One region of the Providencia rustigianii genome, then DNA from elsewhere that is predicted to be linked to it. Evidence: predicted binding sites of a transcription regulator. Region 1 holds the regulator's gene; the other holds the start of a gene.

Region 1 (8,008 bases):
GTGCTTTCGAAACTGCAATGGGATAGGATGCTCCATTCATCGCTGCCATAAAGCAGAATGGAATTAGAATTAAGGTTAATGTTGGTTGGCTATACAGTGCCATGATAAACAGTACGGACATACTAATAGCATAACCAATTAATAATAACGGGAATAACAGCTCAGCTCGCACTTTTATCAAAACAAAGCGGCAACCGTATCCACCGACAATAAATGCCAGAGTTTGCGGGATGTAGCTTAAGCCGATATCAGCAGGGTTAAAGCCCATATCACGTAAGATAAATGGTGAGCCAGTTAACCATGCAAAAAAACCTGCGCTACAAGAAGCATAAATCAGCACGTTTCCACTAAAGATACGGGAACTCATTAATTTTGAAAAAGAAATTTTATCTGATGAAGATTTTTCTTCTAAAACTGTTTTTGGCGTGATTTTCTTTAAAAATAAAGTCGGAAGAAGCAACAGAACGCCAACCATCATAAGAACAACAAAAATAAACTCCCAATCCTTATGCTCTAATACCCAAGCACCCAATAGTGGCGCTAAAGCCGGAGACAGAGCAACAAGAGGCATAATTGAAGCAAAGACTTTTTGAGTATCTGCTTCATCATAGCGATCAATAACTAATGCTTGCCAGAGTACTGCAGCCGAACATACACCGACAGCCTGTAAAAAGCGCAGTATTAACAATTGAGTTGCATCTGTAACCCACAACATTCCGAGGCAACTAATAATAAATAGTGATAATCCAGCGATCAGAATTGGCTTACGACCTAATTTATCTGAAAGGGGCCCCCACACTAGTTGAGCAAAAGCAAAACCAGCTAAAAAAATACTGAGTGAAGCGCTGATAGCACCTTCAGTTGTATTCAGGGATGTTTGCATAGCACCAAAGGCAGGCAGATACATATCGATGGCCAAAAAACCTAGCATGCTTAACCCTGCAAGGTAAATCAGAAAACCGGAAGAGTTTTTTGTCGCAGTATTGGTCATAGTATTTTACTTAATTAATATTTGAAATAATGTTAACGATTATCTTATTGTATAGGCTGTTTTTTTACATTGTGAAACGGTAATATTTGGACTCTGTTATCAAATATTTTGAAAGGAACGCGTATGTGGTCAGCGCATGCACTTGAAGTAATTGATGCTGTTGCTCGAACGGGAAGTTTTAGCGGTGCCGCCGAAGAGCTGCATCGTGTGCCTTCTGCAATCAGTTATACTGTAAAGCAAATTGAGGAGTGGCTTGCTGTACCTCTATTTGAACGACGCCATCGTGATGTTGTGCTCACTGAAGCGGGTGTTATCTTTATCAAGGAAGGACGATCAGTTATCAAAAAAATGACTGATACCCGCCATATGTGTCAGCAAGTGGCAAATGGCTGGCGTGGGCAATTCAGTATTGCTGTGGATTGTATTGTTAAACCACAGCGAACAGAGCAATTGATCTTGGATTTTTATCGACATTTTCCTGACATCGAATTATTTATTCACCCTGAGGTTTTTAATGGGGTATGGGATGCCTTAGCTGATGGGCGTGTGGATGTGGCTATCGGTGCTACACGCGCGTCTCCAATTGGTGAGCGTTACAGTTTTCGTGATATGGGATTTATGTCTTGGCGCTGTGTTGCTAGTCCTGATCATCCCTTAGCTCAAATTGAAAACAAGCTTTCTGATGACCAAATGCGTCAATATCCTAGCTTATGTTTAGAGGATACATCACGTAGTTTACCTAAAAGAGATACATGGGCACTGGATAACCAGCGGCGCTTAGTGGTGCCATACTGGGAGAGTGGATTAACTTGTTTGATGAATGGTCTTTGCGTTGGAATGGTACCGGAACACCGTGCAGCACCATTATGTGAACAAGGGAAGTTGGTGGAGTTAAAGCTATCACAACCATTTCCATCGAGCCCTTGTTGTTTAACTTGGGTAGAGAATAATCCTTCTCCAGCGTTGAGTTGGTTACTGGATTATCTTGGCGATAGTGAAACCCTCAACGCTGAATGGTTATCGTCCTGAATAAGACATCCTTATCGACGATAATCAATAAATGGACCATCCGCGACAGAGCGACGCTCAACTAAGCGAGGATGAACTTCAATCGTCTGTGCATCTTCGCGTTTATTAACAATACGGTCGAGCAACATCGTAAATGCCATCTGCCCTAAACGCTCTTTAGGCTGATGGATGGTAGTCAATGCAGGGGTAAAATAACGAGCATTACGCACATTATCATAACCAATAATGGAAATATCCTGAGGGACGCGCAAGCCCATTTCATCAGCAGCGCAGATGGCTCCCATCGCCATAATATCCCCACCACAGAAGACGGCAGTAGGGCGATGCTTATTACTTAAAATTTGCATCATGGCTTTATAGCCGGATTCTGGTTCGAAATCCCCTTGAACGATCCATTCATCTCTTAGGGTAACCTTGGCTTCTTCCATGGCCTTTTTAAAGCCAGTAAGCCGCCCTATACCGGTGTTTCTTTCAAGGGAGCCAGGGATCACTCCAATGTCACGATGACCTCGATCAATTAAGTAACGCCCAGCAAGATAACCACCATGGAAAGAGTTATCAATAATACTATCTGTAAAGTCGCCTCGAGATGTACCCCAATCCATTACGACCATGGGGATATTGCGATAGTCTTCCAGCATACTGATAAGAGTGTCAGGGTATTCGGAACACATCACCAATAAGCCATCAACACGCTTTTGCGCTAACATTTGCAGATAGGCTTTTTGTTTACCTAAATTACTATGGGAGTTACATAAAATTAGGGTATAGCCTTTTTCATAGCAACTATTTTCTACCGACTCAATAACTTCAGCAAAATAGGGCGCTTCACTTGATGTTGCCAGTAAGCCAATAGACTTTGTATGGTTGACTTTTAAACTACGGGCAACCGCACTTGGTGAATAATTAAGCTCTTTGATGGCAGCCCAAACGGCTGTCTTTGTATCATCAGCGACAAAACGCGTCTTGTTGATAACATGGGAGACGGTTGTGGTGGAGACGCCAGCACGCTTCGCCACATCTTTAATCGTTGCCATGGGAAGAAAAAACTCCTGACCAGACTTGGTCTCTAAAAGAATTCTAGTTAAATAATTACCTGCATATTGATGCATTGACCCTTTACAAGCAATAATTTAGCGATTTGTTATCGATTTTGTCTGATCTAGCGCAAAAACGAAAGAAATAATTGATGTTATAACATGTGACATAAGCACTGGTTTTGCATTTTTGTGGATGTATACTAAATTAACCGTTGTATTGGCATGGTTAATATTACTTCAACTTCTTTACTTTAAATGAGAGGAACTCATGGATACAGATTTTAAATATGGATTAATGGCGGCAATGGGCTCTTTAGTTGTAATTATTCTTTTTGCCGTACATATTTTTTGATTTCTTTTTTCACCACCATTGAAGGTGAAAAACAATTAAGGGCGAGTATGATACTCGCCCTTAATCATTTTAGATCTGAACTACAATTAAGCCAGATTTTCTTCAACAAATTTCCAGTTAACCAGCGCCCAGAAGTTTTCTAAGTATTTTGGACGTGCGTTACGGTAGTCGATATAGTAAGCATGTTCCCAGATATCAACAGTCAAAATAGGTTTATCATCACCAGAAATTGGTGTTGCTGCGTTAGATGTATTAACGATAGCTAGACTACCATCAGATTTTTTAACTAACCAAGTCCAACCTGCGCCAAAATTTTTAATAGCAGCATCTGTGAATTGCTCTTTGAACTGAGCAAAAGAACCGAATGCTTTATTGATTGCTTCTGCAACTTTGCCAGTAGGTTCGCCACCTGCATTAGGGGCTAAGCAGTGCCAATAAAAAGTGTGGTTCCAAACTTGAGCGGCGTTATTGAATACACCAGCCTCAGAAGTTTTAATGATTTCTTCTAAAGACAAACCTTCAAATTTAGTCCCTTTGATTAGGTTGTTCAGGTTAACAACATAAGTATTATGGTGTTTACCGTAGTGATATTCTAAGGTCTCTGCAGAGATATGAGGTTCTAAAGCATCTTTAGCATACGGTAGAGCTGGTAATTCAAAAGACATTGCGTACTCCTTGATTGCTTTTATTCAATATTTAGGGTGTTTGCTCGTAAAATGAGCTGAAATTGTTCTTACTTCTATTATTACAGCTAAAACGTTAACGTCGTATTATGCTGTTTGATATATCATTTAATTATTATCATAGGATACAACTTTTAAGAATAAAAAGCCTATCCCATGATGCTATTAATGACTAAGTTTTTGTTGGGTATATTCAAGTTTTATCTCGGCAACCTCTCCACTTTTAGCTTTTATTGAGTATGGAAAAGCATTCAGTGTTATTAATTTGCTAATATATTAACAAACAACAACCATAATTACACTGTAAAAACAGCGCAGTAAAATAGACATTTGCAAAAGAGAACCAATGTACGCAGCTTTTCACCTTTTGAGTGAAGCAAGTAGGAGTGCTATAGTAATCACCTTACAAAACTGGCATATTGTATGAAACTATCACTGAGCTGTTTACGATGTTTTAACAGTGCCGAGAAGTCATTCCAGTTAATGATTTCGGTATATAAAGAGGCGGGTAATACTGCTAATTGACTACAAAATCAGCACCCATGCTTTAGGAATTAGAAATGACAACAATTGAAAAAATTGAGCGCCAAGTTAAAGAAAATCCAATTTTATTATATATGAAAGGCTCGCCAAAGCTGCCAAGCTGTGGCTTTTCTGCTCAAGCAGTGCAAGCTCTATCTTCTTGTGGTGAGCGTTTTGCTTACGTTGATATTTTACAGAATCCAGATATCCGTGCAGAGTTACCAAAATACGCCAATTGGCCAACATTCCCACAACTATGGGTCGATGGTGAATTAGTTGGTGGATGCGATATTATTGTTGAGATGTTCCAGCGTGGCGAGTTACAAACGCTAATTAAGGAAACTGCGGATAAATATCGTTCTGCGGATGACGCGGCCTCTGAATAATTTACTGCTGTTGTAATTTGTTAAAATTACATCAAGTAATAAAAACCGTATTAGTATTTTAAAGTCTAATACGGTTTTTTTATGTAGTTACTTACACTATTCGGATTCTGCGGGGAGGGGCCAACCACCGAGCTTCTTCCATTTATTCACGAGTTCGCAGAACAGGAGCGCAGTCCGATTGGTATCATATAATGCGCCATGAGCTTGTTTTCCATCAAAAGGAATTCCTGCGGTAACACAGGCTTTAGCCAAAATAGTTTGCCCAAAAACTAAGCCACTTAATGCGGCTGTATCGAAAGTGGCAAAAGGGTGGAAAGGATTACGTTTTAAACCAGAACGCTCTGCTGCATTCATCACAAAGCTATGGTCAAAATTAGCGTTATGGGCCACCATTATGGCGCGATTACAGTCAGTATTTTTCATCCCTTTGCGGATCGTTTTAAATATGGCATGCAAAGCATCATATTCACTGACTGCACCGCGTAATGGATTTGTTGGGTCAATGCCCGTGAATGCAAGCGCGGCAGGCTCTAGGTTAGCGCCCTCAAAAGGCTCCACATGAAAATGTAAAGTCTCATCAATAGATAACCAACCTTCATTATCCATTTTCAAAGTAATTGCCGCTATTTCTAATAGACCGTCCGTTTTAGGATTAAAGCCACCAGTTTCAACATCAATAACGACAGGGTAGTAACCTCGGAAGCGATTTACCAGTGAGTTAGGATTATTTTTTTCAGACATTTGACTTTCAGTTTACGGTTTCTGGTTGGCTTTTATTATGCCAAAGGGAATATATTTTTGTCGCTAAATACAATAGAAAATTTAGGTGGACATGAAAGCCACCTAAATTTTAAACAATTGAGTTGATTAGTGACCTAACCCTTTACTTGCACTTTTATTTTCAATTAATTCAATTTTATACCCATCAGGGTCTTCCACAAAGGCAATCACAGTAGAGCCACCTTTTACTGGACCTGCTTCTCGAGTGATTTTTCCACCAGCTTGGCGAATATCATTACAGGTCTTTGCAACATCGTCTACACCGAGTGCAATATGTCCATAAGCATTACCCATTTCGTATTCAGTAACACCCCAGTTATAAGTTAGTTCAATCACTGCACCTTCGCTTTCATCGCTATAACCCACAAAAGCAAGAGAGTATTTATATTCAGGATTTTCACTCGTACGTAATAGACGCATACCCAAAACGTCGGTATAAAAATCAATGGAACGTTGCATATCAGTCACACGTAACATGGTATGAAGTAAGCGCATAAAATTCTCCCTATAAATTTTCACATCATAATGCCGAATCGATTTATCTATTAATATAACGTGGGTATATTACTAAATACAGCGATTACAGTTTATTTTTTATTCAATTAATGGTTATATTCATTTTTGGGGAGTATATCATATATTTATGACTTTGATTGTGGGGAGGGATTAACTATGGCAGAACAACTTGAATTTTTTGAGATTCCTAGCCCTTGCCGCGGGATATGTCAAACCAATGAGCAGGGTTACTGCCGAGGTTGCTATAGGACTCGGGATGAAAGATTTGGGTGGTTACAATTGACTAATGCTCAAAAACGTCATGTGATTCGCTTATGCCGTCAACGGTTACTAAGAGCAAATAGCAAAAAAGTGATACAAGAAGAAATAATTGATCTGCAACAGTCACTTTTCTAATTTATTACGGTATGTAATTATTTTTATCTATATGCTTTAATATTAATAATTCAATCAATCGATTGTTGAAAAGATTCACATTTAATTATATTAGATTAAATTTATTTCATAAGTTATCTTTCAATTAAATTTTATTTATAAAAATTAGTGATGGTATTATTCTGAACCCCTTGTAAAAAATATAACTTTAAGAGTAACTATATTCTTTTGTTTTTAAACAATTTATTTGCCATTGCTTTTTTTATTGTTAGTCGTAATTACTATAAGGGTTAAAATAGATAGATTTGAAAGCAGAGTAAGGCTATTCTTATTAATAAGATAATTGATAGGTTATCTTATTAATAAATTGAATTGTTTTTTATAAAAACATGATTAATAATCAGGTTTGATGTCACCAAATAAGCCATTGATTATCACTATATATAGGTATTTGATAGGTAAATGGTCAATAAAATGTTGTCAATATAAAAGGAAATTAATATATAATTTAAAAAATAATATGTGTTTGGTATATTTTTTAGTCATTATAATTATATAAAGGAGGGTAAATTGGAATCTCAAATCGGAACTGAATTATCTCGTGTAGTTCGTATGTGGCGGGCATTAATTGATCATCGTTTAAAGCCGCTTAAATTAACGCAAACTCACTGGGTAACGTTGCATAATATTAGTCAGCTACCACCGGAGCAATCGCAAATTCAGTTGGCAAAAGCTATTGGTATCGAGCAGCCATCTTTGGTTAGAACCCTAGACCAACTCGAAGAAAAACGCTTAATTTCACGTCATATTTGTGCCAATGATAGGAGAGCGAAAAGAATTAAACTGACAGAGGAATCAGAGCCTTTTATCAAAACGGTCGATCAAGTGATTAATAATACGCGTACTGAAATTTTGAGTAATATTAGTCATGATGAGCTCAGTCAATTATCCCTTCTTCTGTTAAGGTTGGAGAAAAACATTCTGAGACTACAGAGTGATTCTTGAAGGTAAATGGAACTTAATCTTAATGATATGTTTTATTGTGAGTTACGATAATTATTTAAAATAAAATTATTTCTTTATCATGGTACTGTTTTCATATGTATACATATCTATTGGTTCAGTTCATTTTCATCCATGCGATTTGTAAAATGAAGATAATTTTTATTTTATTATTCACATAGTCACACTGGGAAAATATATTATTAAAATCAGATATCATAAAATTTATTGCTGTGCAGGTACACATAAAACTATATTTTTAATATTAATCTAGATGTTTAATTGATTTTATTGAAATAATTTCAAAATTAATTAATTCGAGTTCAGTTGTG
Region 2 (8,008 bases), 1.2 Mb from region 1:
TTGAAAATATCTGAAGGTTGTAATCACCGTTGCACATTTTGCATTATTCCATCCATGCGAGGTGATTTAGATAGCCGCCCAATTGGAGATGTACTCAATGAGGCTAAACGTTTAGTCGAATCAGGCGTGAAAGAGTTATTGGTTATTTCTCAAGATACTTCTGCTTATGGTGTGGATGTTAAGCATCGTACGGGCTTTTGGGAGGGGAAACCGGTCAAAACGAGTATGGTGGGGTTATGTGAACAACTCGCCTCTATGGGTGTATGGGTTCGCTTGCATTATGTGTACCCTTATCCGCATGTGGATGAGGTGGTCCCGTTGATGGCTGAAGGGAAAGTCCTTCCTTATTTAGATATTCCACTTCAACATGCCAGCCCGAAAATTCTGAAGCTAATGAAGCGTCCTGGTGCAGTAGAAAGAACATTAGAGCGAATTAAACGCTGGCGTGAGATTTGCCCTGAGCTGACTTTACGTTCTACATTTATTGTCGGTTTCCCGGGGGAAACGGAAGAAGATTTCCAAATGTTGCTCGATTTTTTACAGGAAGCTAGACTTGATCGGGTGGGCTGTTTCAAATATAGCCCGGTCGAAGGCGCAAAAGCGAATGAATTAGCTGATCAAGTCTCTGAAGAAATTAAAGAAGAGCGTTACCATCGCTTCATGCAGCTGCAGCAAGAAATCTCAACGCAAAGATTACAAGAAAAAGTAGGGCGCAAATTATGGGTCATCATTGATGAAGTTGATGATGAGGGGGCGGTAGGGCGCAGTATGGCTGATGCTCCTGAAATCGATGGTATGGTGTACCTTAACGGGGAATTTGACGTTAAAGCCGGGGATATTGTCAACGTGCTTATCGAGCATGCTGATGAATATGACTTATGGGGAAGCCTTGTTCCTGAGTCATTTTAAGATGATTTTTAGCCTGCTAACGTTATTTTTTAGCAGGCTAAAAAATGGGAATATCATATTTTGATTTCTTTATATTTCGGTAATTTGATCTACATCATCCCGCGAATATCTATCAAATCATAACTTGATCTAGAATATGAAAATTAAATATCAAATAGACATAATCAGGGGTAATACTTATCGATGAATAAGGCTGGTTATGACGATTGACTTCACTATCCCTAAGCTCGCACAGCTTACCGAAAAATCCTCATGCACTATTAGTCTCGATCTATTAACTCAACTTGCAAGCACCACTATCATTGATGGTTTAAAGCCGATCAGTGATCTTAATGCTGGGGCGTTATTACTAAATAGTTATGGGTGTGTTTTATGGTCCAATAATCAGCAAGGAATGCTCGAAAAGGCCTCAGAGCTATTCTTAGCAAAAATGGGGCAAGGTGCGCAATCTTCGCAACCAATAGAGCTACAGGGGGAGTTTTACTATTCGGCGCTTATTTATGATGAAAGTCGCTTGTTAGCCGTTGTGATGATTACAGCAAGTCAGATCAAGAGCAATTTATTATTGGCACTTACCTGTTCTTTGGGACGGGAAATTAGTGAGAAGCTCAAGAGTTACTTTTATTGGCAGAAATTATCAGATAAATCTGAAGAACATACTTTGTTCAATAACTTGAATATTCATGATGTAGAGAAGGCCCTGATCATTGAAGCTGCATTAGCGTTTGGCGGAAAAATACAGGAAATGCACCAAGCCCTCAATATGGGGCGAACGACATTATGGCGAAAGTTGAAGCAGTATCAAATCGATATTCGAGATTACAAACTATAGATCCCTTAGATAAAAAAATCGCTTCTACTATTTTTTGGTAAAAAGTAAAAAAGTTCGAAGCGAGCAATTCACACTACCTTTGCGGTAAGGACTAAGCTTATCTCCTCAGATAAATGAGGAAGGCTTTGTCACGCCTATTGGCGAATTATACGAAAGAGAAAAAATGAAAAGAGATAGGATTATCGTCTATTTATAGAGATAAGTATGTTGATCTTGGTCTTCATTTTTTAGAATTTCTTATTAATTTTTATTATAGATTTTTATTTTAGAAATGCCCTTTACTCTCAGCAGTAGTAGCACGAATTATGAATGTATATAGTTTTATATTTTTAATTAAAGTAAATTTATTAATTTATTCATTTTTAATAAGTGATTTATTTAGTTATTTTCGTATATAAAATATTTTCATCCTATGAAATCATAGTGCAGATTATTTATCTTGCCACCTTCGATTTGAAATGAAGATGCGAGGTCTATAACCTAAATTATGAGGATTGGCTCAGGTTGAATATTTAAGCTAATATTGAATATGAGATTGGAGTCTATATTTTGTACTGATGTATTTATTGGGCTATTTTATTTAAGATGACAATCGGATGGTTTAAAATTAAACCATCCGATAAGTGGAGATAGGGGGTAATAAGTATTAAGCGTTAGCTGAATAGGTATTGATATATTCATACTCTTGGATTAATTGCGGTAATGATTTTATTCCTAGTTTGGTATAAATATTTGAGCGATGTACTTCTACCGTTCTCGGTGATAAAGATAATTTCTCCGCGGTTTCTCTGCTGGTATTACCGTCTAAAATCATGTCCATGATTTCACGCTCTCTAGCTGATAAACGGTCGAATTTATCTGAAAGGAATACATATTTTTTATGATTTTCATGTGCTTCAGAGAAGCAGATATGAGCACTTTGTATTGCACTCAATAATTCATGGTCATTAAATGGGAACACGTGAAAATCGAATGCACCTGCTTTAAAACAGTCTCTGCATAGTACCGTAGAGGACTCTTCTGAGATAGCAATAATGGGTATAACTCCTAGAAGATGAGTAATATTTTTTAATTTATGAATACGAGCAATATCATTATTTAAAAATAACAAAACACAGTCCGTTGCATTTTCTTCTAACGGATAGGTATAAGTACTAATAAATACCTCTTCGTTATTATAAAATTTAAATATAAAATCAAAAGATTCCATCTTTAATTTCAGTTTATTCTTAAAGACATTATCATTTTCTATAATTACGTGAATGGTGCTGTTCATCACCAAACTCCTGTTAACTGATTTGACATGCAAATTAACGTAATGAAATAAGATTGGAAAATAATTACCAAGCAAAATGGCAATCATATTTCCAATTGTTCTTTCTTCTTTATAATTTATTGCTGAACATAAAGTATATTAAAATTTGCCTAGACATGATTTTAATATAAAAAAGAAACAAAGGTTAAAGTTTGTGTCAAAACGTAACATTTGATTAATGTTTTGTAACAAGATAGAGATTTAAACTTGTTGCACTATTATTATGTGTATCGATAACATAAAAATAAATGTTATTTTGATAAGTAATAATATCGTAAAAGAGTAATCATAAAAAGCCCATATTGGTAATTTTATGATATTTCCTAATTAAAAATTTAGATTGGTTTACAGCTTATGAGACGTGAAATTTATTAATATCATGGTAAAATTCCATTTTATACTTAATAGTGAGTGAATATACTTAATGGCTTCTTTAAAAGATGTAGCACAACTTGCTAATGTTTCATTGATGACAGTCTCAAGAGCGATTAACAATCCCGAGCTGCTAAAACCTGAAACATTGAAACAGGTTCAGCAGGCAATTGAAGCTCTTAATTATATTCCCGATTTTTCTGCACGAAAAATTCGCGGAAAAAATTCTCGTGTTTCTACCTTAGGGGTTTTAGCGCTGGATACAGCCACCACACCATTTTCAGTTGAAATGATCCTGTCAATTGAAGATACCGCCAGAAAATATGGGTGGAGTAGTTTTGTGGTGAACATGACGTCTAATCTTGATCATGACCGAGCTGTTCGTCAATTATTATCACAGCGTCCTGATGGAATAATTTATACCACCATGGGATTAAGGGAAGTGGATATTCCGAGCGCACTATTTAGCCATTCTGTGGTACTTGCTAACTGCGTAGCGAAAGACGGGAAATTTCCGACATATATTCCTGACGATTTTAATGGGCAATATCACGCAGTTTCTAGATTGATAGAGAAAGGATACCGACGCCCTTTATGCTTGTATTTACCTGAACAAACGATTGCGGGAAAAGTACGTCGAGAAGCGGTGGAAGAGGCATGGAAACAAGCGGGATTACCACTAGAATCATTAACGCAATATCACCTTGAATGGGGTGATGAACATTATCGGGATGTAGTTGCGCTGATTAATCAACATTTTTCCCCTGAAAGTGCTGATTTTGATGTGGTAATTTGCGGTAATGACCGAATTGCTTTTCTTGCTTATCAAGTCTTATTAGGGAGGGGGTTACGGATCCCCGAGGATATCGCCGTGTTGGGGTATGACAATATGATTGGGGTGAGAGATTTATTCTATCCGCCATTAACGACGGTCGATTTGCCCCATTATCAATTGGGGGAGCAGGCCGCCTTACATATTATTGAAGAAAAACAAGATGTAGAATGCCATTATATTCCATGTAATCTACTGGAGCGTGATTCTGTATAGTTTGCACGATAGCCTAGGATATTTCATTTATTGGGGTATGATAGATACGAGTTTAATCATACTTTTGTACGGATAAATTATGTTGCTGCGTTCAGGGGTGGCTTTAGCTATCTTTTCTTACATATTATGGGGGATCACCCCACTATTTTATCGTTTGTTACCTGATGCACAAGCAATGGAGCTGTTGGCTCAGCGGCTTATTTGGTCTATTCCCTTCTTATTTATCATTCGATTAGCGATCAAAAATAAATCCCTATGGAAGCAGGTTTGGGCTGACAAACGTTCAATTCTATTATGTTTATTTAGCTCCTCGATTATGGCGATCTCTTGGACCGCATTTACCTATGCATTGACTCATGGTCAAGTGCTGGCTGCTAGCCTTGGTTATTTTATTAATCCACTTTTTTCTATTTTACTCGGCGTGATTTTTTTACGGGAGCGCTTAGTATTTTCAGAAAAAATGGCAGTGCTGTTTATTTTTGCCGGGGTGATGTATCAAATTTTTCAATACGGCGAATTACCTGCGCTAGCGTTAGTGATGGGCAGTGCATTTGCGGTTTATGGATTGATCCGTAAATTTATCCGTTTTGATGTTATTACGTCATTATTTATCGAAGCGCTGTGGTTATTGCCATTGGCGATCGGAATTACGTGGTGGCTATCGGCGAATAATATGAGCGCAGTTATGAACGGTGATTGGCAAACTAAAATTCTGTATATGTTGGCTGCGCCAGTCACTATTATTCCACTCTTATTTTTTACAGCTGCTATTAAGCGAACAACGTTAACTGTCATTGGATTAGCCCAATATATCGAGCCGACCATCCAATTTTTGCTGGCAGTATTCCTATTTAATGAATTGTTCGATTGGGTGAAAGGTGTCAGTTTTTCACTGATTTGGATAGGTTTATTATTCTGCATCTTAGCGTTAATTCATAAGCGTTATGCCAAAGGGCATGAGCGGCAACCTTATGTGACTGGACGAGATAACCCTCCTAAAATTTAGTCAATAATTTAAATGTATTAGCCCTAATTTATAAAGTCTAGGGGACATATTTTATGTTTCTATTATGGTCAAGGCAAACGATTGCGTATATAATCTCAGCCAGATTTTCACGACACCAAAATTCACCTCTTGGGATATAAGGTCACTATCATGAGCCAATTAGGTACGGCACTTTGTGCTTCAGCGACAAAAGTAATGCTTCTCGGATCTGGCGAGCTAGGAAAAGAAGTGGCCATTGAGTGCCAGCGTTTAGGAATTGAAGTGATTGCTGTTGACCGCTATGACAATGCGCCAGCCATGCATGTTGCTCATCGAAGTTACACCATTAATATGCTGGATGGTGAGGCTATCCGCCAATTAGTTGAACAAGAAAAACCGGATTTTATTGTTCCTGAAATTGAAGCCATTGCAACGAAAACATTAGTGGAATTAGAGCTGCAAGGGCAAAAAGTGGTACCTTCGGCAAATGCGGTATACCTAACAATGAATCGTGAGGGTATTCGTCGATTAGCGGCAGAGGGGCTACAGTTACCGACGTCAGAATATCGCTTTGTTGAAACACAGGACGATTTTATTGCTGCGGCAACTGAAATTGGTTTCCCATGTATTGTGAAACCAGTGATGAGCTCATCCGGCAAAGGGCAAAGTGTGATCCGTTCGGATGAACAGCTGCAAGCCGCATGGAATTATTCGCAAGAAGGCGGGCGAGCAGGGCAAGGACGTGTGATTGTCGAGAAAATGGTGAACTTTGATTTTGAGATCACTTTGCTAACGGTGAGTGCAGTTGATGGTATTCATTTCTGCGCTCCTGTCGGACATCGTCAAGAAAAAGGCGATTATCGTGAATCTTGGCAGCCTCAAGTGATGAGCGAAAGCGCACTGAAAAAGGCACAAGACGTTGCGGCTAAAATAGTGACCGCACTTGGGGGATATGGATTATTTGGGGTGGAATTATTTGTGTGTGGTGACGACATCATTTTTAATGAAGTTTCTCCTCGCCCCCATGACACCGGAATGGTTACTTTAATTTCTCAAAATTTATCTGAATTTGCGCTACATGTTCGAGCTTTCTTAGGATTACCGATTGGGTCGATTCGCCAGTATGGTGCGAGTGCATCAGCGGTAATTTTGCCAGAATTACATAGCCACAATGTGGTTTTTTCTGAACTCAATGAGGCGTTAAGTTCAGATATCCAACTGCGCTTATTCGGTAAACCGGAAATTGCGGGTACCCGTCGTTTAGGTGTGGCTTTGGCGATTGGGGATAATATTGAACATGCGTTAGCGATGGCAAAAACAGCCGCTGCTCGCGTACAAGTTAAAGGCTAAATGCATCCTCAGTAAATTCCCCGCAGGAGTTGGCTATTTTGCAGGGAATTTATTTAGAGTAAAAATAGTTATGTTCTATCTTCAATAATCATTGCGGCAGCGCGTTCCGCAATCATGATTGTTGGCGCATTAGTATTGCCGCTTGGGATTTCAGGCATGACTGAACAATCCACCACACGTAAATTATCAATACCATGAACTCGTAAGCGTAAATCGGTGACTGAATTTTTGGGGTCAGTTCCCATACGGCAGGTTCCTACGGGGTGATAAACTGTTTTACAGAAATTACGCACAAACTCTTCTAACTCAGTATCATCATATCGAACTGGCTCTGGGGGCATTAAAACGTCTTGGCTGACAGCTTGTAAAGATGGGGAATTTAACACATCCAACCCAAATTTTACGGCACGTTTGCAGCCTTCCATATCTTCGGGTGAAGCTAAGTAATTAGCATGGATTTTTAACGGTGCAAGGGGATCTTTGCTACGTAGTAATATTTCCCCTCGAGATTTTGGTTGAAGATAGCCGACCTTTAGTGAAAAACCATGGGCGGCAGGAAGTGGTTCCCCGGGAACATCATCCCAGCTATCTAATATGGGTAGAAAATGAATCTGGACATCAGGGCGGCCTTGACCGCAACTATCTTTAAATGCCGCACCTTCCAGAACGTTAGAGGCCAATAATCCGCTACGGAATACCATCCATTCCACTCCGTGCTTTATGGCTGCCAATCCTTGATCTGCACCAAATAAACTCACTGGTTGTTTGGTTGTCACGTTAATTGACATATGCAAGTGGTCGTGGAAATTTTTACCGACAGGCAAGTTAGCGAGCGTATTAATACCGAGAGTTGAAAGGTGCTCCTCAGGACCAATACCTGAGAGCATGAGTAATTTTGCGGAGCCCATTGCACCAGAACAGATAAGGACTTCATCTGTAGCAAATGCTTCAACTTCGTGACCATTTTTCCCTTGATAAGCGATACCCACCGCGCGCCCATCTTGGATAATAATGCGATTAACTTGGGTATTCAGTTTTAATGTGAGTTTGTCGCTATTTTGCACGGATTTTAGATAAGTTTTTGAGGTGCTGGCTCTTTCGCCATTAAGTGTCGTAGTCTGGTAAAAACTGGTACCTTGCTGGCTTTCACCATTGAGGTCGTTGATATAAGGAAGCCCATGTTCTTGGGCCGCACGA

What was found. The regulator PurR, encoded in region 1, represses purine synthesis genes. The targets are predictions, from matches to a motif close to CANGCAAACGTTTGCNTG.
Region 2: purT (formate-dependent phosphoribosylglycinamide formyltransferase) is a predicted target of PurR. The motif match lies at 5,553-5,570, and genes of this name have one in related genera.

What each region holds. Positions count from the first base shown of each region.
Region 1 covers NZ_LR134396.1:1,696,049-1,704,056, forward strand. The annotation lists gene punC (purine nucleoside transporter PunC) at 1-991, opposite strand, end outside; gene punR (DNA-binding transcriptional activator PunR) at 1,115-2,020, shown strand; gene purR (HTH-type transcriptional repressor PurR) at 2,032-3,057, opposite strand; gene sodB (superoxide dismutase [Fe]) at 3,499-4,077, opposite strand; gene EL244_RS07850 (Grx4 family monothiol glutaredoxin) at 4,656-5,003, shown strand; gene rnt (ribonuclease T) at 5,100-5,744, opposite strand; gene gloA (lactoylglutathione lyase) at 5,871-6,278, opposite strand; gene EL244_RS07865 (DUF1289 domain-containing protein) at 6,456-6,695, shown strand; gene slyA (transcriptional regulator SlyA) at 7,245-7,679, shown strand.
Region 2 covers NZ_LR134396.1:2,929,459-2,937,466, reverse strand. The annotation lists gene rimO (30S ribosomal protein S12 methylthiotransferase RimO) at 1-909, shown strand, start outside; gene EL244_RS13465 (helix-turn-helix domain-containing protein) at 1,109-1,741, shown strand; gene EL244_RS13460 (response regulator transcription factor) at 2,388-3,017, opposite strand; gene EL244_RS13455 (LacI family DNA-binding transcriptional regulator) at 3,481-4,476, shown strand; gene rarD (EamA family transporter RarD) at 4,556-5,482, shown strand; gene purT (formate-dependent phosphoribosylglycinamide formyltransferase) at 5,633-6,811, shown strand; gene EL244_RS13440 (GMC family oxidoreductase) at 6,880-8,008, opposite strand, start outside.